DNA from 2 places in the Arthrobacter sp. FW306-07-I genome. Region 1 is predicted to be linked to the other one. Evidence: riboswitches for the same ligand, from Rfam matches in the RefSeq annotation. Region 1 holds a riboswitch; the other holds the start of a gene.
What was found. Region 1 has a riboswitch for glycine ahead of LFT46_RS01885 (methylenetetrahydrofolate reductase). Riboswitches for the same ligand answer to the same signal wherever they lie in the genome.
Positions count from the first base shown of each region.

Region 2: it holds a riboswitch for glycine, as region 1 does, so the genes downstream of both, gcvP (aminomethyl-transferring glycine dehydrogenase) here and LFT46_RS01885 (methylenetetrahydrofolate reductase) in region 1, are expected to answer to the same signal.

Region 1 covers NZ_CP084550.1:388,508-402,954, forward strand. The annotation lists gene cycA (D-serine/D-alanine/glycine transporter) at 1-1,310, shown strand, start outside; gene purU (formyltetrahydrofolate deformylase) at 1,307-2,233, shown strand; glycine riboswitch at 2,325-2,424, shown strand; gene LFT46_RS01885 (methylenetetrahydrofolate reductase) at 2,578-3,411, shown strand; gene LFT46_RS01890 (hypothetical protein) at 3,536-4,345, shown strand; gene LFT46_RS01895 (LamB/YcsF family protein) at 4,329-5,078, shown strand; gene LFT46_RS01900 (HNH endonuclease signature motif containing protein) at 5,169-6,857, opposite strand; gene LFT46_RS01905 (DUF445 domain-containing protein) at 7,066-8,427, opposite strand; gene LFT46_RS01910 (glycerophosphodiester phosphodiesterase) at 8,477-9,376, shown strand; gene LFT46_RS01915 (CoA transferase) at 9,385-10,728, shown strand; gene LFT46_RS01920 (DoxX family protein) at 10,975-11,481, shown strand; gene LFT46_RS01925 (AzlC family ABC transporter permease) at 11,478-12,266, shown strand; gene LFT46_RS01930 (AzlD domain-containing protein) at 12,263-12,574, shown strand; gene LFT46_RS01935 (hypothetical protein) at 12,688-12,945, shown strand; gene LFT46_RS01940 (hypothetical protein) at 13,041-13,376, opposite strand; gene LFT46_RS01945 (hypothetical protein) at 13,481-13,705, opposite strand; gene LFT46_RS01950 (TetR/AcrR family transcriptional regulator) at 13,887-14,447, opposite strand, start outside.
Region 2 covers NZ_CP084550.1:826,251-840,697, reverse strand. The annotation lists gene LFT46_RS03960 (TspO/MBR family protein) at 39-584, shown strand; gene LFT46_RS03955 (L-serine ammonia-lyase) at 595-2,037, opposite strand; gene gcvT (glycine cleavage system aminomethyltransferase GcvT) at 2,532-3,680, opposite strand; gene gcvP (aminomethyl-transferring glycine dehydrogenase) at 3,692-6,556, opposite strand; glycine riboswitch at 6,746-6,843, opposite strand; gene LFT46_RS03940 (TetR/AcrR family transcriptional regulator) at 6,938-7,474, opposite strand; gene LFT46_RS03935 (MFS transporter) at 7,559-9,115, shown strand; gene LFT46_RS03930 (Dps family protein) at 9,209-9,688, opposite strand; gene LFT46_RS03925 (APC family permease) at 9,912-11,468, shown strand; gene LFT46_RS03920 (AMIN-like domain-containing (lipo)protein) at 11,540-12,085, opposite strand; gene LFT46_RS03915 (DUF4193 domain-containing protein) at 12,262-12,564, opposite strand; gene LFT46_RS03910 (hypothetical protein) at 12,657-12,860, opposite strand; gene LFT46_RS03905 (LacI family DNA-binding transcriptional regulator) at 12,938-13,936, opposite strand; gene araA (L-arabinose isomerase) at 13,943-14,447, opposite strand, start outside.

The sequences.
Region 1 (14,447 bases):
TGCGTGCCATGGGCGAACTGCTGCTCAGCAACCTCAACTACAAGTCGTTCAGCGATTTCGCCGCAGACCTGCTGGGCCCCTGGGCCGGCTTCTTTACGGGCTGGACCTACTGGTTCTGCTGGGTCATCACCGGCATCGCTGATGTCATTGCCATCGCGGGCTACTCCCGTGAACTGTGGCCCGGGGTGCCCCTGTGGATCCCCGGCTTGGCCACCGTGGCCATCCTGCTCCTGCTGAACCTCACCACCGTCAAGGCCTTTGGCGAGACGGAGTTCTGGTTCGCTCTGATCAAGATCATTGCCATTGCAGCTCTGATCATTGTTGGCCTGTTCATGATCTTCACCGGTTTCCAGTCCGACGCCGGCCCTGCCACCTTCACCAACCTGTGGAGCCACGGCGGATTCTTCCCGAACGAGTTCATGGGCTTCGTGGCCGGCTTCCAGATCGCAGTCTTCGCCTTCGTGGGCATCGAACTGGTGGGCACCACCGCGGCCGAGGCCAAGAACCCTGAGCGGAACCTGCCCAAGGCCATCAACTCCATCCCCATCCGCGTGCTGCTCTTCTATGTAGGTGCCCTCATCATCCTGATGGCTGTCACCCCCTGGACCGAGTTCAGGGCAGGCCACAGCCCATTCATCGCCATGTTCTCCCTGGCGGGCCTGGGTGCCGCCGCCACCGTGGTCAACCTCGTGGTGCTGAGCTCCGCAATGTCCTCCGCGAACTCCGGCATCTACTCAACCTCACGCATGGTCTTCGGCCTTGCACAGGAAGGCGACGCTCCGGACGTCTTTGGCAAACTGTCCCGGCGGAAGGTGCCCCAGAACGCACTGTTCCTCTCCTGCGTGCTGCTGCTGTCCGGCGTCGTCCTCATGTATGCGGGCCAGGACGTGGGCAAGGCCTTCGACATGGTGACCACTGTGTCCGCTGTCTGCTTTGTCTTTGTCTGGTCGATCATCCTGGCCAGCTACATCGCCTTCCGCCGCCGCCGGCCGCACCTGCACGACGCATCGAAGTTCAAGATGCCCGGCGGTATTGCCATGGTCTGGGTGGTCTTCGCCTTCTTCGGCTTCGTGATCTGGACCCTCACCACCCAGCCAGACACCCTGGTGGCCCTGCTGGTCACCCCGGTCTGGTTCATCCTGCTGGGCGCCGCATGGTTCGTCCTCCGCCGCCGGCCCGCACACCAGGCCCGTTTTGCCACGTTCCAGGCTGAACTGCAGGCAGACCAGGACTTCGCCGACGCCGCATCCGGCAAGGCTTCCCGTCCGGGTGCCGCCGCAGAAGTGGGGGAAGAGCGGGTCAAGCGGTGATCGGCACGGAAACCCGCACATCGCAGGCGGGCACGGCCGCGGCCGGACAGCGCCAGGCCATGGTTCCCGAAACCGGCAAGGAATTCGTGCTGACCTTCCATTGCCCGGATGCCCTTGGCATTGTCCAGGCGGTGGCGGCATACCTGCTGGAGCAGGAATGCTACATCGTGGACATCAAGCAGTTTGGCGACAGGGCAAGCGGCCGGTTTTTCATGCGCATCCACGTCACCTCGCAGGTAGAGATGGAACTCGACCGCCTCCGCTCCGGTTTTGAACAAGTGGCCCGGGAATGGCGGATGGACTGGCGCCTGGAACGGCATGGCCGCAAGCAGCCCATCCTGGTGATGGTGTCCAAGTACGACCACTGCCTCAACGACCTCCTGTTCCGTGCCCGCAGTGGCGAGTTGCCCGTCCGAATTGCCGCCGTGGTGTCCAACCACCCGGACCTGGAACCCCTTGCCGCCTGGCACGGTGTTCCGTTCCATCACATTCCCGTGACCCCGGATACCAAGGCGGATGCTGAAGAGCGCCTGCTGGAGCTGGTAGACCACTACGCCGTGGAACTGGTGGTGCTGGCCCGCTACATGCAGGTACTCAGCGACGAAGCCACTACCCGACTCAGTGGCAAGGCCATCAACATCCACCACTCGTTCCTGCCCAGCTTCAAGGGTGCAAAGCCCTACCACCAGGCGTACGAGCGCGGCGTCAAAACGGTGGGCGCGACTGCCCACTACGTCAACTCGGAGCTGGACGAGGGACCCATCATCTCTCAGCAGGTGATCGAGGTGGACCATACGTATTCCGCCTCTGACCTGGTCACCGTTGGCCGCGACGCTGAATGCAAGGCACTTACCAATGCGGTGCGCTGGCATGCTGAAGGACGAATCGTTTTGTCCGGCAACCGGACGGTCATTCTGCGCTGATTGCCGGCCCATCCATGCGGCCGGCGCCGCATCCCATCCAGTGACGGGACGGGCGCCGGCCGTTGAACCACTACATCTGAAGACAGCCTTTCGAGCTGTGGCGGGAGAGTTCTCCCGGCCATCACCGGGCAGGCGCCGTAGGAGCAAATCCTCCCCAGGAATCTCTCAGGCCCATGTACCGTCACGGCGAGGCGACTCTGGAAAGCAGTGCTGCTCCGGCGGCGCTCACCGACGGTGCAAGCAGGCCCTGGCTGGGTTTGCGGAATCTCTCAGGTCCAATACAGAGCGGGGAGGGACCCGATCCATGCCGAGCCACCCGTGGCCGGCCGAACCTGGAGTTCCTCATGACGCCTCAGTCCCTTACGGCACCATCCGACGCATCAGTGCCTGCCGACCAACCCACCGGCGGTTTCAGGCGGGAGCTGCCGGTCCAGATTCAAATCATTCCTGCTGAGGGCATTGCCGCCCGCGTCCAGGCCCACGTACCTGCCGGGACGGCGCTGACGGTGTCCTGCTTGCCCCGCGAAGGTGTAGGGGCAAGCATTCGCACAGCCATCGAGCTTGCCTACCTCGGCTTTGAGGTTGTGCCGCACCTGGCCGCACGAAGCATCGAAAGCCGGGCGCAGCTGGCCGGTGTAGTCCGAAACTGCCACGATGCCGGTATCGCCGAGGTTTTCGCCGTCGGTGGTGACGCAGGGGAACCGGCCGGGCCCTACGACAGCAGTCTTCGGCTGCTGGAAGACCTCGCGGAACTGTCCGGTGGCCGGATCCGGGCCGGCGTGGCGGGCTACCCGGAAGGACATCCGAGCCAAACTGAACTGCACATGCTTGATGCTTTGCTGGAGAAGCAGCATCTGGCCTCGCGGGTGGTGACACAGCTGTGCTTCTCGGCTCCCCGCATCCAGTGGTACGCCGAAACGCTGCGCCGGGAAGGTGTGCGGCTGCCTGTGTGGGCAGGGGTATCCGGCGCCTTTCCCCGGGCGCAGCTGATTCGGGCCGCCCTGAAAATTGGCGTGGGCCCATCCCTGAAACTCCTGAACCGGCGTGGCCCCCTGGGCCGCCGCCTGCTCAAAGGCGGTCTTTACTCGCCCACGACGATCCTGACCCAACTGGAGGACGGCGGAGTGGTGGAGGGTGCCCACGTTTTCACCTTCAATAATCTGGCGGACGCCAGCTAACGGGCGGTTGCCAGGAGGGCAGAGGTACGGGACGCGCGAAGTTAAGCATGCTTAGTGTTTATCCACATAGGATGGAAAGTGCACGGCAGCTAACCCGCTGCAGGTCGATTGAATGAAGGTGACCATGGCCCGGCGCAGCAATCCCGCATTACGCATCGCACAGGAAACCGCCCACAATGCGATGTTTGACGCTGACGGCAAGCCCAAGCCCGGCGTTCACAACATGCTCCTGAAGGCAGTACAGATCCAGCGGCCCCTGGTGGTTGCCTACATCCGGCGGCTCCAGAAGAAGCATCCCCATGCCACCGCCGCGCAACTGGCAGACATTGCAGAGCGCGACTACTTGCGTGCCGTCGCCGGAGGTGGCGCACTGGTGGGCGCAACCGCCGTCGTTCCCGGGGTTGGAACAGTGGCGTCGCTGGGACTCTCAGCCGCTGCCACCGTAGGCTTCCTGGAGGCAACAGCGCTTTACGCAACCTCGCTGGCCGAACTTCACGGCATCCGCCTCACCAACCCGGAGAAGGCTGGCACCATGGTCATGGCCATCATGCTCGGCGAGGAGGGTACCGCCCTGCTGGGAACGCTGAGTGGCCAGGCCTCCGGCAGCGGGAACAGCGCCGCCAATAATTGGGGCAATGTGCTCTCCAAATCGATGGTGGGTCCGGGCTTCGGCAGTGTCCGAAAGAGAATCCAGCACGCCTTCCTAAAGAACCTGCTCAAGCGGCAGGGTACCGCCCTGTTCGGCAGGGCGCTCCCGTTCGGCATAGGGGCCGTTGTGGGTGGAGCCGGTAACCTCGTGATGGGCCGTGCGGTGGCCAAGAATGCCCGTGAGGCGTTCGGGCCGATGCCGGACACCATTCCCGGGGAGCTGACCGCAGCTGCCGCACCGGACCACCTGACGCTGGAAGGCAACATACTTGGATCTCAACGCTGACGTAGGCCAATCATTCGGCTCCTGGACGGCAGGAGGCGACCCGGCCATGTTCCAGCTGATCACCAGTGCCAACGTGGCCTGCGGCCTGCACGCGGGCGACCCCGTCACCATGCTGGACAGCTGCCGCGCAGCATACGAACTCGACGTCACTGTGGGGGCGCACCTCGGCTACCGCGACCTGGCGGGCTATGGCCAGCGCGCGCTGGGGATGGGCTTCGACGAGCTGTTCGGCGACGTGCTGTACCAATTGGGGGCGCTCGACGGCGTCGCGCATGCCGTGGGTGCCTCCGTGGACTACGTGAAAGCACACGGAGCGCTGTACGACGCTTTGATTTCCGACGCCGAACAGGCCTCCGCCGTGGTTGCCGCGGTTAATGCCTATGACCCCGGCCTTCCCATCCTGGGCTTCCCGGGCTCCGAGCTGCTGAAGCAGGCAAAGGAGGCCGGGCACCCGGTGTTCATCGAGGCCTTCGCGGACCGCGCGTACCTGGCCGACGGCAGCTTGGTGCCGCTTTCCGACGAGGACGCGGTCCTGCACGACGTTGATGTGGTAGTTGAGCGCGCTGTTCGACTGGCAACGCAAGGGGAAGTGGTGGCCGTGGACGGGACGGCGGTCAACGTCCGGCCGGACTCCCTGCGCCTCCAGGGCGGCAGTCCAGGCGCAGTGGAATTGGCGGCCCGTATTCGTGCTGGGCTTGAGGCCGCAGGCGTGGAGCTTGAGGCCTTCGCGTAGGGGATGTCCGGCGGGACTCCCTGGCCCTGCCGAACCGTTCATACTTTGCTCCAGCCCCATGGACGATGTTGCCCGAACCCTTGAATTCCGTCATCGGGATGGTACGAGCGGGGTTGCGAGGAGCTGGGCCCAGAGGGGATCGTCCGGCGACAGGTCATCGGGGTCTATGAAGCTGTCATCGTCTGGTTCGCATAGCGGGAGGTCTTCGGGCCCCGCCTCGAGACAGCGGATATTGAGACAGGGGACATCGATACACCCGGCATCGTGACATTTGGCGTCCGTACATCTGGCGTCCTTACATCTGGCGTCGAGGCTCAGGGTGTCCGAGGACCGCAGTTCGGTGGGCATCAGCCATTGCGGCCAGTACGTGGGTTCTGGGTCTGGGTGTTCGGGTTTGTAGTGGCGGCCGGTGGGTGAGGTCCAGCCGGGTGATCTGTCTTCTGTTGCCGGGTCTGGTGTCCATTGGGTGTGGTGTTTGAGCCGGTGGTGTTTCGGGCAGAGCTGTGCCAGGTTGCTGGCCCCGGTGGGTCCGCCACATTCCCAGGATTGCAGGTGGTCGGTTTCGTTGTCCGGGGTGCGGTTGGTGCAGCCGGGGAAGGTGCATTTGGCGTCGCGCATCCTGATCCAGCGTTTGATGGTTTCGGTGAGCCGGTAGTTCTTCCGGCCGATCTCCAAGGGTGCCCCGTCCCTCGGGTCGACCAGGACGCGGTAGAAGGAGTTCGCCCCGTGGGCGACCAGTTTCCGGGCCATGGACGCCGGGATGGGTCCGAGCCCGTCGAGCATGGCGGGCTCATCCGTGAGTCCGAGGAGGGAGAACACCGGCACCATGACCAGGACGTCGGCCTGCGGGGTGGGGACCTTGCCGGGTTCGCTTGCTGATCCAAGGAGCAGGGATGCTGCGATGTCGGGGCGGAGTTGGGTGATGGTGCGTGGTTCGTTGGGGCCTTGGAGGCCGCGGGCGGTGGCGGTGGTGCGGTTCCAGATGGCGCAGGCGGTGTCGCCGGGGAGGTAGAGCGAGACCCAGGCCATGCCGTCCCGGTCCGGGGTGTATTCCATCCGCCGGTCCGCCACCCCTTTGGCGTGGCGTTTCTGCAGTGTCTCGGGGTGGTGGCGTTCGCGCCAGGCGCGGACTTTGGCCCGGAACCGGGAGGGGACGAGTTCGCCAGGGGCTGCGCCGCGGGCGGGGTGGGGTGCGTCGGGGTCGAAGAAGTGGGCCACCAGCGCGGCAGCGCCGGCCGGATCGAGGCCCTCGGTTTCGTCCGCGACGATGCGGGCGTGCTGCCAGGACATGGCGCCGGTGGCCAGGGCCTGGAACACGGGTGGGAGGGAGCAGATTTTCCGGGACTGTTCCACCAGGGCACCGGCAGCGGCGGAGCTGACGGTGAGGACCCCTGCGATCTCCTCCACCGCGGACATCTCGGCGTAGGTGCGGTCCTGGATGGACGCGTCAGGGGGAGTCATGGCCTGCTGGAACCCGATCGCCTCCGCTGCATCCCGCGCCTTCATCGCCGCAAGCTGCGCCTCCAACCGGGCCGTGAGTTCCAGCCGCTCCAGCCGGATCTCGTACCGCCGCTGCAGCACATCGACACCCGGACCAATAACAACGCCGGAACCGAGAGCAGCGCCCGAACCAACAGCAATCCCGGAGGCCAGGAACGCATCCTCCCGCTCCAGCGCACTTATGGCATCCAGCGCACCAAGGGCAGTGAGCGCATCAAGGGCGGCCACAGAGGCATGAACACCCTCCAAAGCCACCCCGACACCACAGCCGATTCCCATAGAAGAATCATCTATCGAGGGTCTGACATTATGAGTTGTGCCGCTGCCGACACCCGCCCGGGTAAAGCCGGAGCACCCGAGCCGGCGTGCCGTCGTCGTAGGTATTTCCGCCGTCAGGTTCCCTCTCGCACCTCGAATATCCGCCGCGAACAGGAATGTGCGCCGCGGCAGTATCTATCCGCCGCGAAAAAGCTCCCGGCCTAATGCGTCACCCAAAAATCAGCTGCGCCACCGTAAAGATTGCCAAGCCCGCAAGAGACCCCACCACGGTGCCGTTGATGCGGATGAACTGCAGGTCCTTGCCCACCTGGAGCTCGATCTTCTGTGAGGTCTCTTCGGCGTCCCAACGCGCCACGGTGTCCGTGATGACCCCGGCGATGTCCGAGCGGTAGGTCCGGACCAGGTAGCCCGCGGCGTCACCGATCCAGGCGTTGACCTTCCCTGCCAGTTCGGGATCGTCCACCAGCCTCGAACCAAAATCGCGCACAGCTGCCTTGAACTTGATGGTGAGCTCGCTGTCCGGGTCGTCCACGGCACCCAGCAGCGCGTTCTTCACGGTGCCCCACGTCCGGGACGCCAATTCGCGCACCTCGGGATCCCCGAGCACCTGCGCCTTGATGTCCTCAGCGCGGGCGATCATTGCCGGGTCATGCTGCAGGTCCTGCGCGAGGTCGTTGAGGTACTTGTCGATTGACTGGCGCACCTGGTGCCTGGGATCTGCCTGCACGGCCCGCACGAACTTGAGGATCTCAAGGTAGACCTTGTCGCCCACCAGCCCGTCCACGAACTGCGGAACCCAGGTGGGGGAGCGGTCGGACACCAGGTGCGTCACGGTGTCGTGGTTCTCGTCTACCCAATCCGCCGCGCGGTCCACCAACAGGTCCACCAGCGTGTGGTGGTGCCCGTCGTGGAAGATCCGCTCCGCAAGCCTGCCCACCGGAGGTCCCCACGGCGGCGTGAGCAGGTGCTTGCGCACCATGCCCTCGATGACCGCCTGGACGTCGTCGTCATTCAACACCTTGAAGGCGCCGCGGATCACCGCTGCGCCCTCCTTGGCCACCCGGTCGGCACCGCCGGGCGCGGAAAGCCACTCACCTGCCCGGCGGGCGATGTTGACGCTGGCCAGCTTGTCCTGGACCACCTGCTCGGAAAGGAAGTTGGTTTCCACGAATTCGCCCAGGGAGGCGCCGATCTGGTCCTTCCGCCGGGGAATGATGGCGGTGTGCGGGATCTTGATGCCCATGGGGTACTTGAATAGGGCAGTGACGGCGAACCAGTCGGCCAGCGCACCCACCATCCCGCCCTCGGCGGCCGCGCGAACATACTGCAGCCATGGATATTCCTTTTGCAGCGCGAACGCGAAGACAAAAATCACCGCCATGGCAATGAGCAGGCTCACCGCCAGCAGCTTCATCATCCGCAGCGCTGCCGCCTTTTCGGCGTCACCGGCGCCAAGCTGGCGGCTTACGACGGCGCCTGCGGCCATGGTGCCCGGCCTCACCTGCTGCGCGGGTTCGGTGGGGGCTTCCTGCGTGGCTGGCCCGGTAGTTGCCTCAGAGTTCACCTGCATGTGCCAAGCCTAGCCCCGAAGGCGGGGGCCGGTCGGCTACCGTGTGACCATGACAACTGACGAGTCAGTGCCGCAGCGGCCGCTGGTCTTTGCACACCGCGGTTCAAGCGGCGCCTATGCCGAACACACGCGCGCAGCCTACCTGCAGGCCCTGGCAGATGGGGCCGACGGGGTGGAGTGCGACGTCCACCTGACCCGCGACCAGCATGTGGTCCTGCTGCACGACGCCAACCTGGACCGCACATCGGACGGAACCGGGCCGGTGGCAGAACGGACCCTTGGTGAACTGCGCCAGCTGGATTTTTCGTCCTGGAAGGGTGTCCGGATCCCCGACACGTACGGGGCGCGCTCGGAACAGCTCCTCACCTTGCCGGAGCTGCTGGACATCCTTCGGGGAGCGGGCCGTCCCGTAAAGCTCGCCATCGAGCTCAAACACCCCAGCCCGTACCAGCTCAAACTGGAGGACCGGGTGCTCGAAGTGCTCCGCAGCGAGGGCTGGGACCCGCAAAGCTCCACCGTGGACAACGTGGCTGTGACCTTCATGAGTTTCAGCCCCGATTCCGTCCGGCACCTGCTCCTTTCCGTTCCGCCCCAGTACATCTGCCAGCTCGTGGACGACCTCACCATTCACGAGATCCGGGGTGGACTGGGAGTTGGACCTCTTGCCGGCGGTGCCATCGCCAACCTGATGAAGGCGACCCAACTGGAGGGCGAACGGATCCTGGACGACCGGGAAGTAGGGATGGCCGGCCCCGGCATCGACTACGTCCGGGAGCGCCCTGCCACCGTCCGCCGCTGGCTGGAGTCCGGACGGCGCTTCCGCGTCTGGACGGTGGACTCGCCGGAAGATGTGGCCCTCTGCCAGGACCTGGGCATCCAGGAGATCACCACCAACGTTCCGGGCCGTGTCCTTGACCAGCTCAAACTGGCTTCGCCGCAGGGCAAGTAGGGCCTGAAGTGGACGCGTATTCGCCGCGCCACTGGTGGTCCGGCCCGCTCGATGTCGAAGGCCTTGCGCTGCATTCGGTGGAGGCCGCGGCGGCCGCCCTCAACCTGTTTGAAGGTACGCCCGGTCGGTTTAGGACCACGCCGGCCCTCACCGCGGCGGCTTTCGACTCCTTCGGCCATCTGCGCATCGCCGGGCGCAAACCGCAGGGCTTTGCGCCCCTTTCGGGCTTCCATCGCACCAGCGATGGATGGATCCGTACCCACGCCAACTATCCCCACCATGAGCAGCGGCTGCTGCAGGCCCTGGGCGCAGCCTCGCCTGAGGAGGCGGAGCGGCAACTCCACTCCATGGCCGCACTGGAAGCCGAGGCTGCCATCCAGGGCAAGGGCGGCATAGCCGCGGCTGTCAGGACGCGCAGCGAATGGCTTGACTCGGACATGGGGCGGGCAGCGGGACTGGGCCCTTGGATTGCTTTCGATTTTGCCGACGGTGCAACGGCCGGCCTGGGGTTGGAGGAGTCTGCAGCGGCAACAGTTGCCGCGAACGGCACCGAGGCCAGCCCCGGCATGTCCCACAACGGCTCGCCGCTCGACGGATTGCGGGTCCTGGACCTGACCCGGGTGATCGCGGGGCCCGTTGCCACCCGCCTGCTCGCGGCCCTCGGAGCAGATGTCCTGCGGATCGACCCGCCCGCCTTCCCCGAGATTGAAGACCAGTTCGTGGACACGGCATTCGGCAAGCGCAGCGCCGAGGCAGATCTCAGTGTGCCGGATATCCAGCACAAGTTGCGGCAACTCCTGGCGGCTGCGGATGTGGTGGTGGCCGGATACAGGCATGGCGCCCTGGACCGCTTTGGGCTCAACCCCCGGGAACTGCTTGCCTTGTACCCCCGGCTTGCGGTGGTCACCCTGGACAGCTGGGGGAGCGCTGGTCCCTGGAGCGGACTCCGCGGTTTCGACAGCATTGTCCAGGCCGCGTGCGGAATCGCGCACGTTTACGGCAAGGAAAATGACGACGGCGAGTGGCGCCCCGGTGCCCTGCCCGTCCAGGCGCTGGACCACGCCACAGGCTACGGCGTTGCTGCGGCTGCCATCCACCTGCTGGGCCGACGCCGTTGGATGGGGACCGGGGGCGCCGCGCACCTGTCGCTCGCCCGGACCGCCGAGGAACTCTTCGCACTGGGAAGGAACGCGGAGCTGCCTTCAGAACTGCCCGCCCCCGACTACCGCTCCAGGGACAGCACATACGGCGAACTCCGCTATGTTGGGCCGCCGCTGATGGATGGGGACCAGCCCCTGGACTATCCGTTCCCGCCACCGCCGTATGGAGGAACTCCGCTCGCGTGGGCATGAAGGGTGCCCTGTGTGACAGCTGCCCCGGTGAGATAGCTGGGCAAGCGCTTTTCCTCCCGTCATCGCCAGGTGGCAGCCGCCGGTTTCTGGCCGCCGCATGTGCTGTGATTGAGTGGTTCCATGTCTTTTCCCTGGCCCGGCCCCGCATTTCGGAGCCCGTCCATGCGCGGTTTGTCCACGCCGGGCTCGTCCTTTTCGCGCCCGTCGCTTCACGGCCCAACAGTCCAGAACCTGTCCGCCGCTGCCATGGCCGCCCTTCTGCTGGCCAGCGCAAGCAAGCATTTCCGGGATCCCGGCTTCTACCGGGAGGTAGTTCCGGACTACCTGTGCCGCAGGGATGCCGCGCCGGGCGCCAGTCAAAGCAACAGGGACCATAGCAGCAGGGACCAGGGCAACAGGAACCCAGGCGCCGGGGACCAAAGCAACGGGGACCAGGGCGCCGGAGTGCAGCATCCCTTGGCCCTCCTGTCCCGGGACGAGTGGATCGCAGTGAGTGGCCTGCTGGAGCTGGCGGCCGCCGTCGGAATCCTGCTGCCGCCTACCCGCAAACTAACGGCCACGGCCCTCACTGCCATGTTCACCGCGTTCCTGGCCGGCCACGTGGACGCCCTCAAGCGGGCGTACGGGCCAGCAGGCACGTCCCGCCGTCGGAAGATCCATACCGTGCGGCTGCCGCTGCAGGCACCCCTGATCCTGTGGGCCTGGAGCCTGCGGAAATCCCTGCCCATAAACCGGCGCGGAGGCCGGGCGTGAAGCTGCTGGCCTCGCCGGCGGCCAGGGTAGGCCTCTCCATCAGCGTTGCCACCGGCCTGTACGGGATCTCTTTCGGCGCGCTCGCGGTGACGTCCGGCCTCAACTTCTGGCAGGCCATGGCCCTGAGCCTGCTCCTCTTCAGCGGTGGCTCGCAGTTCGCCTTCATTGGCGTTGTGGCCGGCGGTGGATCGGGCATCGCGGCCATGAGCGCCGCAACCCTCCTGGGCATGCGCAACGGCATCTACGGCATGCAGCTGAACGCGCTGCTGCGGCCCACCGGCTGGCGCAAGTACGTCGGGGCCCAGCTGACCATCGACGAATCCACGGCGACCAGCACGGGCCAGACGGACCCTGCGGAGCAGCGCCGCGGTTTTTGGACGGCCGGAATTGGTGTGTACGTGCTGTGGAACCTCTTCACGGCCGTGGGTGCGCTCGCCGGCAGCGGGTTGGGCGATCCCAAACAATGGGGACTCGACGGTGCTGCCGTCGCCGCTTTCCTGGCCTTGCTGTGGCCCCGGCTCAAGGGCCGGGAGCCCATCGCCATCGCGGCCGTGTGCGCCGTGGCTACCGTCGTGGCGGTTCCCTTCGTGCCGCCGGGCGTACCCATCCTCGTTGCCGCCGTCGTGGCGGCACTCGTGGGGTGGTTCAGCCATGGCCGCCGCGACGAAGGCCTGGAGCCCGACGTCGAGCCTTACACGCATCACGCCGGCCATCACCAGGATGCTGCCGGCACGCACCCGGGAGCGAAGCGCCGCGAAGCCACGGATCCGGAGGCAGGCTCGTGAGCTTGTGGACGTGGTTGCTGATTGCCTGCGCCCTTGCCTACGCCTGGAAAATCGTTGGGTACTTTGTGCCGGCCAGATTCCTTGAGGATCCGCGCACATCACGCATCGCGGGCACCATGACCATAGGACTGCTCGCGTCACTGACCGTGGTGAACGCGGTGGTGTCAGGCCAGGGCCTTGCTGCCGACGCGAGGCTTGGCGCGCTTGCCGCAGCCGCAATCGCCTTGGCGCTCCGGGCCCCTTTCCTGGTGGTGGTCATCGCCGGAGCCGGCACCGCGGCCCTGTTGCGGTTCCTCGGCTGGAGCTAACCGCACACCAACCGCGCCGGATAGTGACTCGGGTCACTTCAACCATAAGGTGCCGGTTGTACTATGAGATCGGCTTATGCAGTTGGCCATGGCATTCCCTATGAACGGCGACCATGGAAAATCAGCTGCATCCTGCAGGCGGCTTGGCGGGCAAGCCCCGCCAGAAGAATGCCCGACGGCGGGCGGGGCTGCCTGCCAAACGCTTCTTCAGGCGCTTCGCCAGGCTTTCGGACGTTCCGCAAGAGGACCTTGAATTTCTTTCCCAAAGGCTGCGTGAGGCACTCGACATCGATCCGGCGTCGTCCGTGCCGACACTGCAGGCCCTGGTGCATCAGGAAATCCGCAGGCGGGGAGACCCCGGCAACGCCTAGCGCAGGCACCCTCCGGGTGCCATGTGTGGTGCACTGGAAGAGAGGCAGCCCACACCCAGGCGGCCACTAAAGGAGGAATCGAGATGGACGAACAGTCACGGCCGCTTGAGCCGCAGGACGGCCAGGGCACCGAGGATGCCGGCAGGAACGCCAGGGAAGAACAGGGCGCCGGAGTGCCGGCGGCGGAGCAGACGGGAAAGCATCGGGCCGCCTACCTTGATCCCCGGGGTTCGGAGTCGACCCGGGAGTTGCGGGACACGGCAAGGAGGCGTCGCGATGCCGAAGAAAAACTCCAGCAACACCTGATGGAAGCGAAGGATCACGTTCCCAACGAGTTCCATGAGCAACACCACGGGCATGAAGGACATGGGTACCCGGGCCATGAACACGCCGGTCATGAACAGCACAGTGATGAACAGCGTGAGATGCAAACCCAGCACCAAGGCCCAGGCCAGCCTGAACACGGCGGGGCTGAGGAAGCGAACAAGGGTAGGGAATAACTCCGACGGCGAGGTGCTGCCGGAGCGGCAGTTGGCTAAGCGACTCCGTGGGCGGTGCCGCCAGGCGAGACGGCCCTGCGGTACGTTTCTTCCACACCCATTTCATACCAAACCTGCGCGCCGAACTCAGGCTCGGGGGTATCGAGGTTCTGGTACAGGGCGTCAAGCAGTTCGACGAGTTCCCCGGCCTCCAGTGTAGGAAGGACTTCCTCCGGCCCGCGGGGATCGGTGAGGTAGTGGAGAAGCTTCGAGTGATTCATTGCAGCGCAGCCGTCGAACGGCGGATAGGCACAGAGTGCATGGGTCGCTCCCGCTGGAAGTACCGAGGCTGGCTGCCTAACCCCAAGTGGCAGTCTATTGCACCTTCCCGGCGCTAACAACGAAATCGGCGCTAACAACGAACTCGGCCAACAGCGGGCGGGCCTGCTGCGGGCGGGCCCGCTACAGACTCGGCGCGGCGGCCGGGACTGGCACCAGCACGGGAAGTGGCCGCGACGGGCGCACGGTGCGGATGGCGTCCTCGACAAGCGCCAGCGGCCGGCGCCAGGCATCCGAACCGGGTTCCATGGTGTCCACCACTCCGATCAGCATGGCCAGCAGCCGGAACATGTCCGTCATGGAAATGTCCGTGCGCAGGCTTCCCTGGCCTTGTCCCCGAACCAGCAAGACACCCATGGAATCCATGAGCGATCCCGTGATTCCGGTGAGGAGTTCACGCCGCCCTGCCACCGCGCACAACAGGTTGGCGTCGTCACTTGCCGCTGCCATCAGGGCCTCGAGGACGCGCAGCAGACCGGCCGCCGCGTCGATATCTGCCAGCGCCCCGTCCATGACCGGGTCCACCGTGAGCCGGAGCTGCCGGTTAAGCGCCGCAAGCACCAGTTCCTCCTTGTCCGCGAAGTTGCGAAACAGGGTTGCCGGGCCAACGCCGGCGGTGGTGGCGATGGTTTGGAGTGGCACTTCCGGGCCGAACTCGCGGAAGCACCGGCGCGCCGCCGTGAT
Region 2 (14,447 bases), 440 kb from region 1:
GCTTGACGGGGCTTGGGGCGTTCAACAAGGGTTGGGGTATGAGGCCGGATGGGGAAGAGACAGCCGCGCCTGCGGGTACCGGCAGGCAGCCGTACAGCGCCGGGGTGCAGGTTGCCGCGCTTGCCGGGTTCCTGGTGGCGTCCTTGGTCGTGGCGGGGCTGGGCGGGCTTGCGTCGGCGGCCAATGTCACCGGCTGGTATGCCACGGCGGACAAGGCTCCCTGGTCCCCGCCGAACGGCGTGTTCGGTCCGGTCTGGACTGTCCTGTACACGGCGATGGCGGTCGCGGCATGGCTGGTATGGCGGAAACGGACCAACCGGACCCGCCCGGCCATGTTCGTCTACGCCCTCCAACTGGTCCTCAACCTCGCCTGGACCCCAGCATTTTTTGCCCTGTATCCCACCCTCGGCACGGCAGCCCTGTGGCTGGGGCTGGTGGTCATCCTTGCCCTGATCGCCGCCGTCGCTGTGACGGTTTTGTACTTCGGTCCGATCAGCCGGACCGCCGGGCTGCTCCTGCTCCCCTACATCTCATGGCTGGTGTTCGCTGCCAGCCTGAACTGGTGGGCGGCAGCGCACAACTAGGAGGCCGCTGTCAGCATTCGACGACGTTGACGGCGAGGCCGCCCATGGCGGTTTCCTTGTATTTGGAGGACATGTCTTTGCCGGTCTCGCGCATGGTGATGATGACTTCGTCGAGGGAGACCCGGTGGGTGCCGTCGCCCCAGAGGGCCATTTTCGCGGCGTTGATCGCTTTGGCGGCGGCGATCGCGTTCCGTTCGATGCAGGGGACCTGGACCAGGCCGCCGATCGGGTCACAGGTCAGGCCCAGGTTGTGTTCCATCGCGATCTCGGCCGCGTTTTCCACCTGCGCCGGGGTGCCGCCCATGACCTCGGCCAGGCCGGCGGCGGCCATTGAGGACGCGGACCCGACCTCACCCTGGCAACCGACCTCGGCCCCGGAGATCGAGGCCTGTTCCTTGTAGAGGACCCCGACGGCGCCGGCGGCGAGCAGGAACCGCACCACCACATCCTCCCGGTCTTCCTTCGTGGCCTTATCCATGCCGGGGGCGAAGTGCAGCGCGTAGTACAGCACCGCGGGGATGATCCCGGCCGCCCCGTTCGTGGGCGCGGTGACCACCCGGCCGCCGGAGGCGTTCTCCTCGTTCACCGCCAACGCCACCAAGTTAACCCACTCCTGCCAATACCGCGGGTCGTGGAAGTCCCAGTCCTGGAAATCCAGGTCCTGGTTGTCCTTGCCGGGGCGTGCGCATTCCTTCTTCAGCCGGTCGTACCAGTCCGGGGCGCGGCGGCGGACCTTCAACCCGCCCGGCAGCACCCCCTCCCGCTTCAGCGAGGTCTGGACACAGTCGGCCATGACGGACCAGATGTGCAGCAAACCGGTTCGGATCTCCTCCTCGGACCGGGCGGCCTTTTCGTTGACCAGCATCACGTCCGCGATGCCCAGCCCGGTGTTCCGGCAGTGTTCCAGCAGTTCCGCGGCGGTCCGGAACGGCAACGGCAACTCCTGTTTGGACGCGTCCAGTTCCTGCTGCGCGGCGTCCTCCTCGCCCTCGCGGACGATGAACCCGCCACCGACCGAGAAGAACGTCGCCGCGTGCAGCACCTCCCCGCCAGCATCCGTCACCGTGAAGGTCATCCCGTTCGTGTGCCGCGGCAGCACCGTCAACGGCCGCAGCACCATATCCTCCACCCCGTACGGCAGCGGCACGGCACCGGCCAGGTTCAAGGTCCCGGTCTCCGCGATCGAGGCCAGCCGCTCCTCCACCTCCACGGGCAGGATCAACTCAGGATGGAACCCCTCCAACCCCAACAGGACCGCGGTCATCGTCCCGTGCCCATGCCCCGTTGCCGCCAGCGAACCATACAAATCCACCCGCAAAGACGCCACATCAGCCAAGACTCCAAGGCTTTTGAGTTCCTCCGCAAACACAGCAGCAGCCCGCATCGGCCCCACAGTATGCGACGACGACGGACCAATACCGATCGAAAACAAATCAAAAACGCCAACAGCCATGTGCGTGGTTCCTAACTAATACAAGTGGTCGGGATGGAGCGGGCAGGACATCCTCTGCGTGCTCGGTCGCGAAGACGCCCGCTGAGCGGACGTGACGCTCCCTTAGACGCACGCTGCCGGATGCCCCGCCCACTCCGAGCGGACACGGCACCAAAGCGCCCGGCTCCAGTAGGCAACGATCGGGCCGACAACGCTCGCGAGTGCCGGGGAAAGAGAAACACACACGTAGTCCGGTCCCTCCCACACTCTCTCGCCCGGAACAAATAACCCGCACGTAGTCCGCGCCCGCCCGGAAGCTGTGCGGCGATCCTTTGCCCGCCCGTTGCAACTCCCCCGGTCGCAACGTACGCACGAGGGGGCGGCGGAGCCGGACTTTTCGAAAGCCTGCGTCAAAGCGACGAAGGAGCAGCACGCGTGAAAATGTGCGGTCCGCCCCTCCCGAAGGTAACCAAGCACCCCGACGGGCGAAGGTGACAAAGGCGGAGCACCAAAAGCTACTTGACCCGCTTATAGAACGGGAGGTCGACGACTTCGAAAGGCTCTGCCTTGCCGCGGAGATCAACGTCCAGGGCAGTGCCGGGTGCCGAGTGTTCGACGTCGACATAGGCCATGGCGATGGGGTACCCGAGGGTGGGCGAGGGCTGGCCGGAGGTAACTTCGCCGACGACTGCGCCATCCTTGAGGACAGGGTAGTGCGCGCGGCCGGCGCGGCGGCCCTGGCCCTTGAGGCCTACGAGGCGGCGGCCGGAGGCGCTGCCGGCGCCGGCTTCCTTTTTGGCTGCCAGCGCAGCCTTCCCCACGAAGTCGCCTTCCTTGGAGAGGGCGACGACGGCGCCCAGTCCGGCGGCGAATGGATCGCCCTGCAGCGACAGTTCGTTGCCGTACAGCGGCATGCCGGCTTCGAGGCGGAGGGAGTCGCGGGAGGCGAGCCCGGCGGGGATGAGTTCCCCTTCGTCGGCGATGGCGATCAACGCCTGCCACAGGGCGGGGGCATCGTCGTTGTCCAGGAAGATCTCGAACCCGTCCTCACCGGTGTATCCGGTGCGCGCAAGGAGGAGTTCCTTTCCTGCGCCGCCCACCAGGAAGGAAACCTCGACGGCGGCGTAGTACTTCAACTCCGTCACCAGCGAGTGCTGCGTGGCCGGGACCAGGCGCAGCAGCAGTTCCTGGGCCTTGGGCCCCTGCACCGCGATCAGGGGTGTGCGGGCCGACGCATCGTCCACCACAACGTCGAAGTCGGCTGCCCGCTCGGCAAGGGCTGCAGCCACCACGACGGCATTGCCGGCATTGGGCACCACCAGGAAGACGTCGGTACCGTCCTGTGCAGCTGGACGGCGGTAGATGATGAGGTCGTCGATAATCCCGCCGTCCTCATTGCAGATCAGCGAGTACTTCGCTTTTCCCTCGGCCATGGCGGAAATCTTGCCCACCAGCGCGTAGTCCAGGAAGGCGGCCGCGTCCGGGCCGGTCACCCAGACCTCACCCATGTGGGAGAGGTCGAACAGGCCCGCAGCTTTACGGACGGCGTGATGTTCGGCCAGTTCCGAGCTGTACTTGAGCGGCATCTGCCAGCCGCCGAAGTCGGTGAAGGATGCGCCCAGCTTCTTGTGTTCGTCGTACAGCGACGTGTAGTTCCCGGTCATGGTGGCGGGCCTCAGTTCTCGAACTCGGAGAGCGGCGGGCAGGAGCAGATCAGGTTCCGGTCCCCGGCTGCGCCGTCGATGCGGCCCACCGGCGGGAAGTACTTGTCCTGCTTGTGGTGGGCTGGGAAGGCGGCCTGCTCGCGTGGGTAGGCGCGGTCCCAGTCGGAGCTGACGACGGCGGCTGCCGTGTGGGGTGCGCGGCGCAGGGGTGAATCCGTAACGGCAAAGTCGCCGTTGGCCACCTGGTCGATTTCCTTGCGGATGCTGATCATGGCCTCGATGAAGCGATCGATCTCCGCCAGGTCCTCGGACTCGGTAGGCTCCACCATCAGCGTGCCCGCCACGGGGAAGGACAGGGTGGGGGCGTGGAAGCCGAAGTCGATCAGCCGCTTGGCAACATCCTCTGCCGTGACGCCGGTCCTGGCCGTGAGTTCGCGCAGGTCGAGGATGCACTCGTGGGCAACGAGGCCGCCTTCGCCGGTGTAGAGGACCGGGAAGTACTCGTTGAGCCGGGAGGCGACGTAGTTGGCAGCCAGCAGCGCTGCCTTGGTGGCCTCGGTCAGCCCCTCCCCGCCCATCAGCTTCACGTAGGCCCAGGAAATGGGCAGCACGCCGGCCGAACCGAATCGGGAGGCGGAAATCGGCACGTCGGTGGCGCCGGAACCTGCGTTCCAGGTGGTCGCGTCACCGGGCATGAACGGTGCCAGGTGTGCCTTGGCTGCAACCGGGCCGACGCCGGGTCCGCCGCCGCCGTGCGGGATGCAGAAGGTTTTGTGCAGGTTCAGGTGGGACACATCGCCGCCGAACTTGCCGGGCTGGGCGAGCCCAACGAGCGCGTTCAGGTTGGCGCCGTCGATGTAGACCTGGCCGCCGGCGGCGTGCACGGCGTCGCAGACCTCACGGACGTCGCCGTCATAGACGCCGTGGGTGGACGGGTAGGTGATCATGATGCAGGACAGGGCGTCCTTGTTCGCTTCGATCTTGGCCGTCAGGTCGTCGTGGTCGATGGTGCCGTCAGCGGCGGTGGCCACGACGACGACCTTCATGCCCGCCAGCACGGCGGAGGCGGCGTTGGTGCCGTGCGCCGAGGCCGGGATCAGGCAGACGTTGCGCTGCTGGTCGCCGCGGGAGTGGTGGTAGCCGCGGATCGCCAGCAGACCAGCGAGTTCACCCTGCGAGCCGGCATTGGGCTGGATGGACACCTGGTCGTAGCCCGTGATGGCGGTCAGGTCCGCTTCAAGGTCGGCGATCAGTTCACGCCAGCCGGCCGTCTGGGAGTCTGGGGCGAACGGGTGGATGGAGGCGAACTCCGGCCAGGAAATGGCTTCCATCTCGGCCGTGGCGTTCAGCTTCATGGTGCAGGAACCCAGCGGGATCATGGTGCGGTCCAGCGCCAGGTCACGGTCCGAGAGCTTACGGATGTAGCGCAGCAGCTGGGTTTCGGACCTGTGCGTGTTGAACACCGGGTGCTGCAGGTAGTCGGAGGAACGCTCGACGGCGGCCTCCAGCCCGAAGCCCTCGCCGCCGCCAACGGAACTCCCGGAAACGGTGGCGCCAAAGATGTCGCCCACCTGGGCGACGATGGCCGGCGTCGTGGTTTCATCAAGGGCGATGCCCACGGTGTCGGCGTCGATGCTGCGCAGGTTAATGCCCCGGGCCTCGGCGTCGGCGATGACGGCGGCAGCGCGGCCGGGGACGCGGACCGTCAGGGTGTCGAAGAAGCTCGCGTGCAGGACCTCAACACCGGCAGCCGTAAGCGAGGCCGCCAGGGTACGGGCGTGGCTGTGCGCCGTTACGGCAATTGCCTTGAGGCCGTCCGGGCCGTGGTAAACGGCGTACATGGACGCGACGATGGCCAGCAGCGCCTGGGCTGTGCAGATGTTGGACGTGGCCTTCTCGCGGCGGATGTGCTGCTCACGGGTCTGCAGCGCCAGGCGATAGGCGGGAACACCGGCGTCGTCCTTGGAGACACCCACCAGCCGGCCGGGCAGCGAACGCTCCAGCCCCTTGCGGACAGCCATGTAGGCGGCGTGCGGGCCGCCGAAGAACAGCGGCACACCAAAGCGCTGGGCGGAACCCACGGCGATGTCGGCGCCCTGCTCGCCCGGAGGAGTGATCAGGGTCAGTGCCAGCAGGTCCGCTGCCACCGTGACCAGGGCGCCGCGCTCCTTGGCGGCGCTGATGACTGCGGACTGGTCCCAGACGCGTCCGGAAACGCCGGGCTGCTGCAGCACAATGCCGTTGATGTCGCCTTCGGGCAGGCCCTGGGACAGGTCGGCGACCTCCACCTCGAAGCCCAGTGCCTCAGCGCGGCCCTTCACGATGGCCAGGGTCTGGGGCAGGACGTCGGCGTCCAGCACGGTCTTGCCGTCGGCGGCGGGCTTGGCCTTGTTCGCGCGGCGCATCAGGAGCACGGCCTCGGCCACGGCGGTGGCTTCATCCAGCAGCGAGGCGTTGGCGATGGGCAGGCCCACCAGGTCCTGCACCATGGTCTGGAAGTTCAGCAGGGCCTCGAGCCGGCCCTGGGAGATCTCCGGCTGGTAAGGGGTGTAAGCGGTGTACCAGGCCGGGGACTCAAGGATGTTGCGGCGGATCACCGGCGGAGTGACGGTATCGAAGTACCCCTGGCCGATCAGCTGCACGGCCGCCTTGTTCTTCCCGGCAAGCTTCCGCAGTTCCGTGAGGACCTCAACCTCGCTGAGGGCGTCCTGGAGGCGGAGGGCGGTTTCCTGGCGGATGACCTTGGGAACGGCCGTGTCCACCAGGGAGTCGACAGTGTCGTAGCCCACGGCTTTGAGCATGGTGTCGACGTCGGACTGGCGGCGCGCGCCGATATGGCGGTCTACGAAGGTGGTGGAGGCTGGGCTAACCGACACGAAGGAACTCCATTTACTCAGGCGGCGCAGGGTACGCCACAGCTATTCGGGTTCCTCCCCGCTCTGTATTGGACCTGAGAGTTTCCGCGGTGCCTGCCTGGCAGGACCCGCTTGCACCGTCGGTGAGCACAGCAGTTCTTTCGCTCCCCAAGGGGAGGAGGACAACTGCCTGCTGCTTTCCAGAGGCGCCTCGCCGCGGCGGTACAGGGGCCTGCGAGATTCCTGGGGAGGATTTGCTCCTACGGCGCCTGCCTGTGCTTCCGGCAGAACTCTCCCGCCGCAGATCAAAGGCTATTCACTTGTTGGGCCATGACGGCCGGTGGCGGCCCTCACAACTCTCCATTGTCCTACGCGCCCGCCCCTCCCGGCAAATGGCAAATGCTACCTGCGGAGCCGCTCCAGGGCGGCGAGGAGTTCCTCCACGTCAGCGGCCGCTCCCCCCGCCGGCGCGGGGGCCACCGACAGCATGGCGTTGAAGTAGAGGCCGTCACCCATATAGAGAACTGCCTTCGCCAGCCCCGGACCGACATCCGCCGCGATCTCGTCCAACCAGCGCTGCTGGATGGCCGCGAACCGGCGCCGCGTTTCCTCATGCGCCACCTCGGCAAGCCTGGTGGCGGCAACGATGGCCCTGTCCAGCGGTGTGTCCGCCCACACCGAGGAACGGATGAAGTATGCCGCCGCGCCTTCATCGGCCGAGGCCATGGCATCGGCGTCTTCCCGGGCAAGGCCCTCCAGTCGGTCCAGCAGCACGGCAATGAGCGCTTCCTTGTTGGGAAAGTGGTAGAGCAGGCCGCCCTTCGACACGCCGGCCTTCCGGGCTACGGCGTCAAGGGTGGCAGCGCGCTCCCCCACCTCGATCAACAGGGACTCGAAGGCATCAAGGACCGCGTCGCGGGCTACAGGCTTTCGGGGCATGCTTCCCATCATGCCCTTCCCCGGGCGGGAAGACGGAACCGGCAGCCATTTCAAACTATACCGTCCGGACGGTATAGTTATTTCATGACGACTTTCACCAGCCCCGCACCCACAGGCGCGGACAAGAACGCCCCGCGGCAGCCGTGGCGTGACTGGCTGGCGCTGGCCCTGCTGATGTTTCCCGTGCTCCTGGTCGCCGTGGACAACACCGCGCTGACCTTCGCACTGCCGGCCATTGCGCGCGCCCTGGAACCCACCGGGGTGCAGCTGCTCTGGATCGTGGACGCCTATCCCCTGGTACTGGCCGGCCTGCTGGTATCCATGGGGAGCCTCGGCGACCGGATCGGGCGCCGGAGGCTCCTGGTCATGGGCAGCCTCGGCTTCGCCGCGATCTCTGCCGCCACGGCCTTTGCCCCCACACCGGAGTGGCTGATCGCCGGCCGTGCAACCCTGGGCTTCTTCGGGGCCATGCTGATGCCGTCCACGCTGTCGCTGATCCGCAACATCTTTCCCGAGCCCAACCGCCGGCGGCTTGCCGTCGCCATCTGGGCTGCGGGATTCTCCGGCGGCGCGGCCCTGGGACCCATTTTCGGCGGCTGGCTGGTGGAGCACTTTTGGTGGGGTGCGGTCTTCCTTGTAGCGGTCCCCCTCATGATTCCCCTGCTGGTGCTGGCGCCGGCACTGGTCCCGGAGTCGAAGGATCCCGCGCCGGGGAAGGTGGACATCCCGAGCATCCTGCTGTCCATGCTGGTCATGGTGCCCGTGGTGTACGGCATCAAGGCAGTTGCCACGGAAGGGCCGGGCGCAGCAGGTCTGGGGGCGATTGCCTTTGGCCTGGCGATGGGGGCGGTGTTCGTGCAGCGGCAGCGGCGCCTGGAGCACCCGCTGCTGGACATGTCCCTGTTCCGCAACAGGGTATTCAGCATGGCCATTGCCGCCAACATCCTGGCCCTGTTTTCCTTCAACGGGTTCATCCTGTTCCTTGCCCAGCACCTGCAGCTCCTCGAAGGAATGAGCCCCTCCGCGGCAGGAGTTGCCATGGTCCCCGCGCTGGCGGCCACGGTGGTGGCAGGCCTGGTGGTGGTGCCGCTGGTCCGCAAGGTCCGGCCCGGGTACGTGGTGGCTGCGGGGCTGGCGTTCAGCGCTGCAGGCTACAGCATGGTGACGTTCGGAAACCACGACGGCGGCCCGTCGCTGCTGCTGGCAGCCCTCCTGGTCCTGGCGCTGGGCGTGGGCACGGCGGAGACCATCTCCAACGACCTCATCCTGGGTGCCGCCCCGCCGGCAAAGTCAGGGGCCGCCGCGGCGATTTCCGAAACGGGCTACGAGGTGGGCTCACTGCTGGGGACAGCTGTCCTGGGATCCATCCTGACAGCCTCCTACCAGCAAAACCTTCGGCTGCCGGCAGGCCTGGAGGGCACACTGCCCGGGCCTGTCCTGCACAACGCCGGAGAAACACTGGCGGGCGCGGTGGAGGCGGCCAACCTCCTGCCCGCATCGCTCGCTGGAGCGGTCCTGGACGCTGCCGCCGCGGCGTTCGATTCCGGGGTGCACGTGACTGCGGCGATTGGGCTGGTACTGATGGCGGCGGCGGCAGTCCTCGCCGCCGTCGTGCTTCGCAAAGCGCCAAAGGCGGTCTAGTGCCGCCGGGCCGCCTGGAACGGTCCGGGCAACAGAAAGTGCCCGGGGCCGAGGAGGAATCCCCTCGGCACCGGGCGCCCCGTGAAGTGCCCGCTACTTCGAGTCGGCAGCCGTGACCTTGGCGGTTGGCTTCATGTTTTCGGCCTGCACCATCCAGGCGAACTGCTCCAGCCGGGCGATGAACTCATGCAGGAGGTCCGCCGAGGTGGGGTCCTCCTCGTCCACTTCGTCATGGACCTTGCGCATGGTGCCCACGGCCGCCTCCATGGCGGCGACGATCCGCTCGATGGCATCCTCGGTGCTGATCAGCCCTTCAGGGAACTGGGCCAGGCTGGTGGTTTCGGCAACGGTGGAGCTGCGTCCGTCCGGAAGCGCATGCAGGGCCCGCATCCGCTCGGCGGTGTCGTCGGCAAACTGGCGGGCGGCGTCCACGATCTCGTCCAGCTGGAGGTGAAGGTCGCGGAAGTTGGTGCCCACGATGTTCCAGTGCGCCTGCTTTCCCTGGACATGGAGCTCAATCAGGTCTGCAAGGACAGCCTGCAGGTTGTTGGTCAGTGTGGGTGAAGCTTTCATGCATCCTCCTCAAAGTGGTCCAATATGCCAGACGCTACCAGCCGCGGACCCCGCGGCGGCAGCACTTCCGACAATTCATCAGCGAGCTTACTAATTCCGCAAACGAGTCACAAACGAATGTGATTCATATTGCGTCTTGCATCACACGCCGGGCACCCCCATACTAAATGAACGCCATTCATATAGTGACGACCGTCTCACAGCCTTTTCAGAAAGTGGTGCCATGACAGAGACAATCCGCACCAGCACTTCCAAGTCCGGTCCGCATGTCCATGCGCCGGCCGCGGACGGCTTCAGCGACAAGGGCCTCAAGGGCGGGCAGCTCGGGCTCCTCGCCGTCGTCGTCCTGGGCATTTCGACCATTGCCCCCGCCTACACCCTCACCAGCGCGCTGGGCCCCACCGTCAACGAAGCCGGCCTCCAGCTGCCAGTCATCTTCCTGATCGGGTTCATCCCCATGATCCTGGTTTCGCTCTCCTACCGGGAACTCAACGCCGATTCCCCGGACAGCGGCACCACCTTCACCTGGGTGACCAAGGCCTTCGGGCCATGGATCGGGTGGATGGGCGGCTGGGGCCTGCTGGCGGCCAACATCATCGTGCTGTCCAACCTCGCCGGCGTCGCCGTCGACTTCTTCTACCTTTTCCTGTCCCAGCTCACCGGCTCCCCCGAGCTCGCAGACCTGGCGGACAACAAAGCCCTGAACGTGCTCACCTGCTTCGTCTTCGTGGCGCTGGCCGTCTGGGTCAGCTACCGCGGGATGCACACCACCAAGCTGGTGCAGTACAGCCTGGTGGGCTTCCAACTGCTGGTCCTGGGCCTGTTCGTGGGCTTGGCCTTTGCCAACTGGTCCACCTCTGAAACGGCCATCCCGTTCAGCTGGGACTGGTTCGACGTGACCAAGATCGAGACCTTCGGCCAGGTTGCCGCGGGCATCTCCCTGTCGATCTTCGTCTACTGGGGCTGGGACGTCTGCCTCACCGTCAACGAGGAGACGGCCAACGGTAAGAAGACCGCCGGCGTGGCAGGAACGCTGACGGCTGTCATCGTCCTTGCCATCTACCTCCTGGTCAGCATCGCCACCATGATGTTCGCAGGCGTTGGCGATACCGGCAACGGCCTGAACAACGCCGAGAACCACGAGAACATCTTCACCGCACTGGCCTCCCCCATCATGGGTCCCTTCGCCATCCTGATGTCCCTCGCCGTACTCTCCAGCTCCGCTGCATCCCTGCAGTCCACGTTCATGTCACCGTCCCGGAGCCTGCTGGCCATGGCGCACTACGGTGCGCTGCCGGAGCCCTTCAGCCGGATCAGCAGGAAGTTCGCGACGCCGGGCTTCGCCACCATCGCGGCCGGCATCATCTCCGCGGGCTTCTACGCCGTGATGCACGTGGTCAGCGAGAACGTCCTGAACGACACCATCCTGGCCCTGGGCCTGATGATCTGCTTCTACTACGGCCTCACAGCGCTTGCCTGCACCTGGTACTTCCGCCACAGCCTGTTCAACAGCGCACGCCACTTCCTGTTCCGGCTGGTGTGCCCGGTGGTGGGCGGCGTGGGCCTGTTCGTGGTGTTCTTCCAGACCGCCGTGGACAGCCTGGCCCCGGAATTCGGCAGCGGTTCGGAGGTCTTCGGCGTGGGCTTGGTGTTCATCCTGGGCATCGGCATCCTGGCCCTGGGCGGCGTCGTCATGCTGGTCATGTCCCGCACCCACCCCGGCTTCTTCCGCGGTGAAACCCTGAAGCGCGATACTCCCGCCCTCGTGGTTCCGGAGTAAGGACAGCGCAGAAAAGGTGCCGTGCCCCGTCAGGGGCGCGGCACCTTTTTGGTTTTACGACGACGGATCGGTCACCAATAGTGCGCCACGTCGATCACCACGCGGGAGCCGGAACCCGGACCGTCAAGGGTGAAGACCCGGAACGGAAGGCGGGCGCGGACGCCCAGGCCCAGGCTGGTGTACCCTTCGAAGCTTCCTGCAGAGACGACCTGGCGGAAGGTCTGGTAGCCGGAAACGTTGCTGAGTTCGTTCCTGTCCGCGGGGTTGTAGGTGGCGTTGCCGTTCTCGTCGTAGGAGGGCGCCTTGATGCTGATGTGCAGGCGCGCACCACCCCGCACCGGAATGGGAAGCCCCGAGCCCTCCTGCTCAATCCGCGGCACGTACTGAACGGTGTAGGCGACGGCAGGGCCGTTGAGGTCAACCACCAGCCGGTCGAAGCAGTAGTGCCGCCCCGTGCGGACATTGGTGACGGATGCGGTACCGGTGTCCTGCCCGGATTTCGCCAGCGAGCCCCAGGTGAGCCCGCAGTAGGGAGCCGCCGAGGCAGGTCCCTGGACTACGATTCCCAGCCCTACAGCCAGCATGAGGGCTGCGAGCCAGATGGAGAACTTTTTCATTGCTGTGCCATCCAGGATTCAAAGCCATTGGATGCTTCCAGCGTAGGAGTGTTCCTCCCCGGAGACGAGGGGTCATTTTGATAACGACGGCGGCCGGAGATCGACGGCTCGAAAAAGAAGCACGCAGGACAAGAAAGCACCGGCCACCCCAGGGGCGGCCGGTGCAGGAAAAAGTCTTAGCCTTCGCAGTCGCGGCAGTACTTCAGGCCGTTCTTTTCACGTGCAACCTGTGACCGGTGGCGGACCAGGAAGCACGACGAGCAGGTGAACTCGTCGGACTGCTCGGGAACCACAATAACGGTCAGTTCCTCGTTGGACAGGTCGGCGCCGGGCAGGTCAATACCTTCAGCGGTGTCGTTTTCGTCAACATCGATAACCGCCGTCTGCGCGTTGCCGCTCCGTGACGCCTGGAGGGCCTCGAGAGAGTCAGCGGGCGACTCTTCTTCCTGCTTGCGTGGAGCATCGTAATCGGTAGCCATAGCGTGTTCACTTTCGTTGCTGCGCAGCGCCATTTCAGGCACCTCAGTGAAGCAGTTTAGGGCATTACAACGCTAGTGGCGCAATAGTGTGCTCAACCAGACATAGCGCTGGTTTCGGCCCCTGCTGCCGCATGCTCGGAGCGGGCGTGATCCGCTCCCGCGGACACCCCGCTCAGTGCCGGCAGCCAGCCCCAGCGGGTGGCTTCAGCCATAGCGCCTGTGGCCTGGGACTCGGATTCATACGTGAACGTGTCCAGCAGCCAGTCGCGGAGCCGGATAAGCAGGGTTGCCGTCATGCCTGCCAACGTACGCAGCGATTGTTGTGGCCACGTTTCGTGTGGGTCTCCCCCGGATTAAATCGGCTGCCGGAAGCTCAGGAGGGCGGAGCGGTGCTGCTGCGCAGGACGAGTTCGGGCTCCACCACCAGGGTCTGCGGCCCGTCCATACCGTCCAGTGCCTTGAGCATCATGTCCATGCACCGCCGGCCCAGTTCTTCGAAGTCCTGCCGGACCACCGTCAGCGGCGGGCTGAAATAGCCGGCTTCGGGCTGGTCGTCGAAGCCCACCACGGATATGTCCTCCGGTACCTTGATACCCGCCTCATTCAAGGCACGCAGGACCCCCAGCGCCATCTGGTCGTTGCCCACAAACAGCGCAGTGGCACGTCGGGTGGCTGCCACTTGCCGGCCAATGGCATAACCGCTCCCGGCGCTCCAGTCCCCCTCGATCATGAGATCGGCCTCGAGACCGGCCGCGTCCAGGGTGCACCGCCAGCCGTCCGCGCGCGCCACCGCATCAATCCAGTCCTGGGGCCCGGCCACGTGTCCGATGCGGACATGGCCCTGTCCGATGAGGTGCCGCACGGCCAGTTCGACCCCCCGGCGCTGGTCCACCTTGACCCCGCCAACAGCGTCGTTTCCTGTGGTCCCCACGGCCACCACAGGCACTCCAAGGGGCAGTTCCGCGAGGGCGGCGGGCATCTCAAGGTGCGGAACAATCACCACGATGCCTTCCACCGACTGGTCCAGGAAGTGCCGGACGGCAGCCAGGATCGCATCACGGTTGACCTCCCGCAGGGCAGCGACGCTGACGAAGTACCCGGCGTCCCGTGCGGCGCGTTCCACCCCCAGCAAAGTGTTGGCAGGCCCGTACTGCGAGAGTTCGCTGGCCAGCACCCCGATGGTCTGCGAGCGCCGGGTGACCAGGCTCCGGGCAGCGGAGTTGCGGCGGTAGCCCAGCTGGGCAATCGCCGCCTCCACCCTCTCACGGGTCCCCGCGCTCACATTCGGGTGGCAGTTGACTACCCGGGATACTGTCTGGTGCGAGACGCCGGCCAGCTCCGCCACGTCCTCAAGCCTCGGCCGCCGCACCATGCGTGGTCAGATCCCCCCGGCCAGCTTGTAGTAGGCGGCGTTCCAGTTCAGGTCTTTCTTGAACTGGCGGATGGTGGTGCCTTCGTCGATGGTGAGCAGTTCGGTCCTGGCGATTTCCGCGAAGTCCTCGAACACATCCATCCCCACCTGGGTGGAGAGGACGGTGTGGTGCGCGGCGCCGGCGGTGAGCCAGGCGGCGGCGGAGGTGGCGAAGTCCGGCTTGGGCTGCCACAGGGCACGGGCCACGGGCAGGTTGGGCAGCGGCTGGTCAAGGGGAACGACGTCGACGGCGTTGGCCACCAGGCGGAATCGGTCCCGCATGTCCGACAGGGCGACGACGACGCCCGGGGAGGCGTCAGCGTCGAACACCAGGCGAACGGGGTCTTCCTTGCCGCCGATGCCCAGCGGGTGGATTTCCAGGCGCGGCGTCTGCGCGGTCAGGGAGGGGCAGACCTCCAGCATGTGGGCGCCCAGGATCTTCTCGGATCCCGGTTCCAGGTGGTAGGTGTAG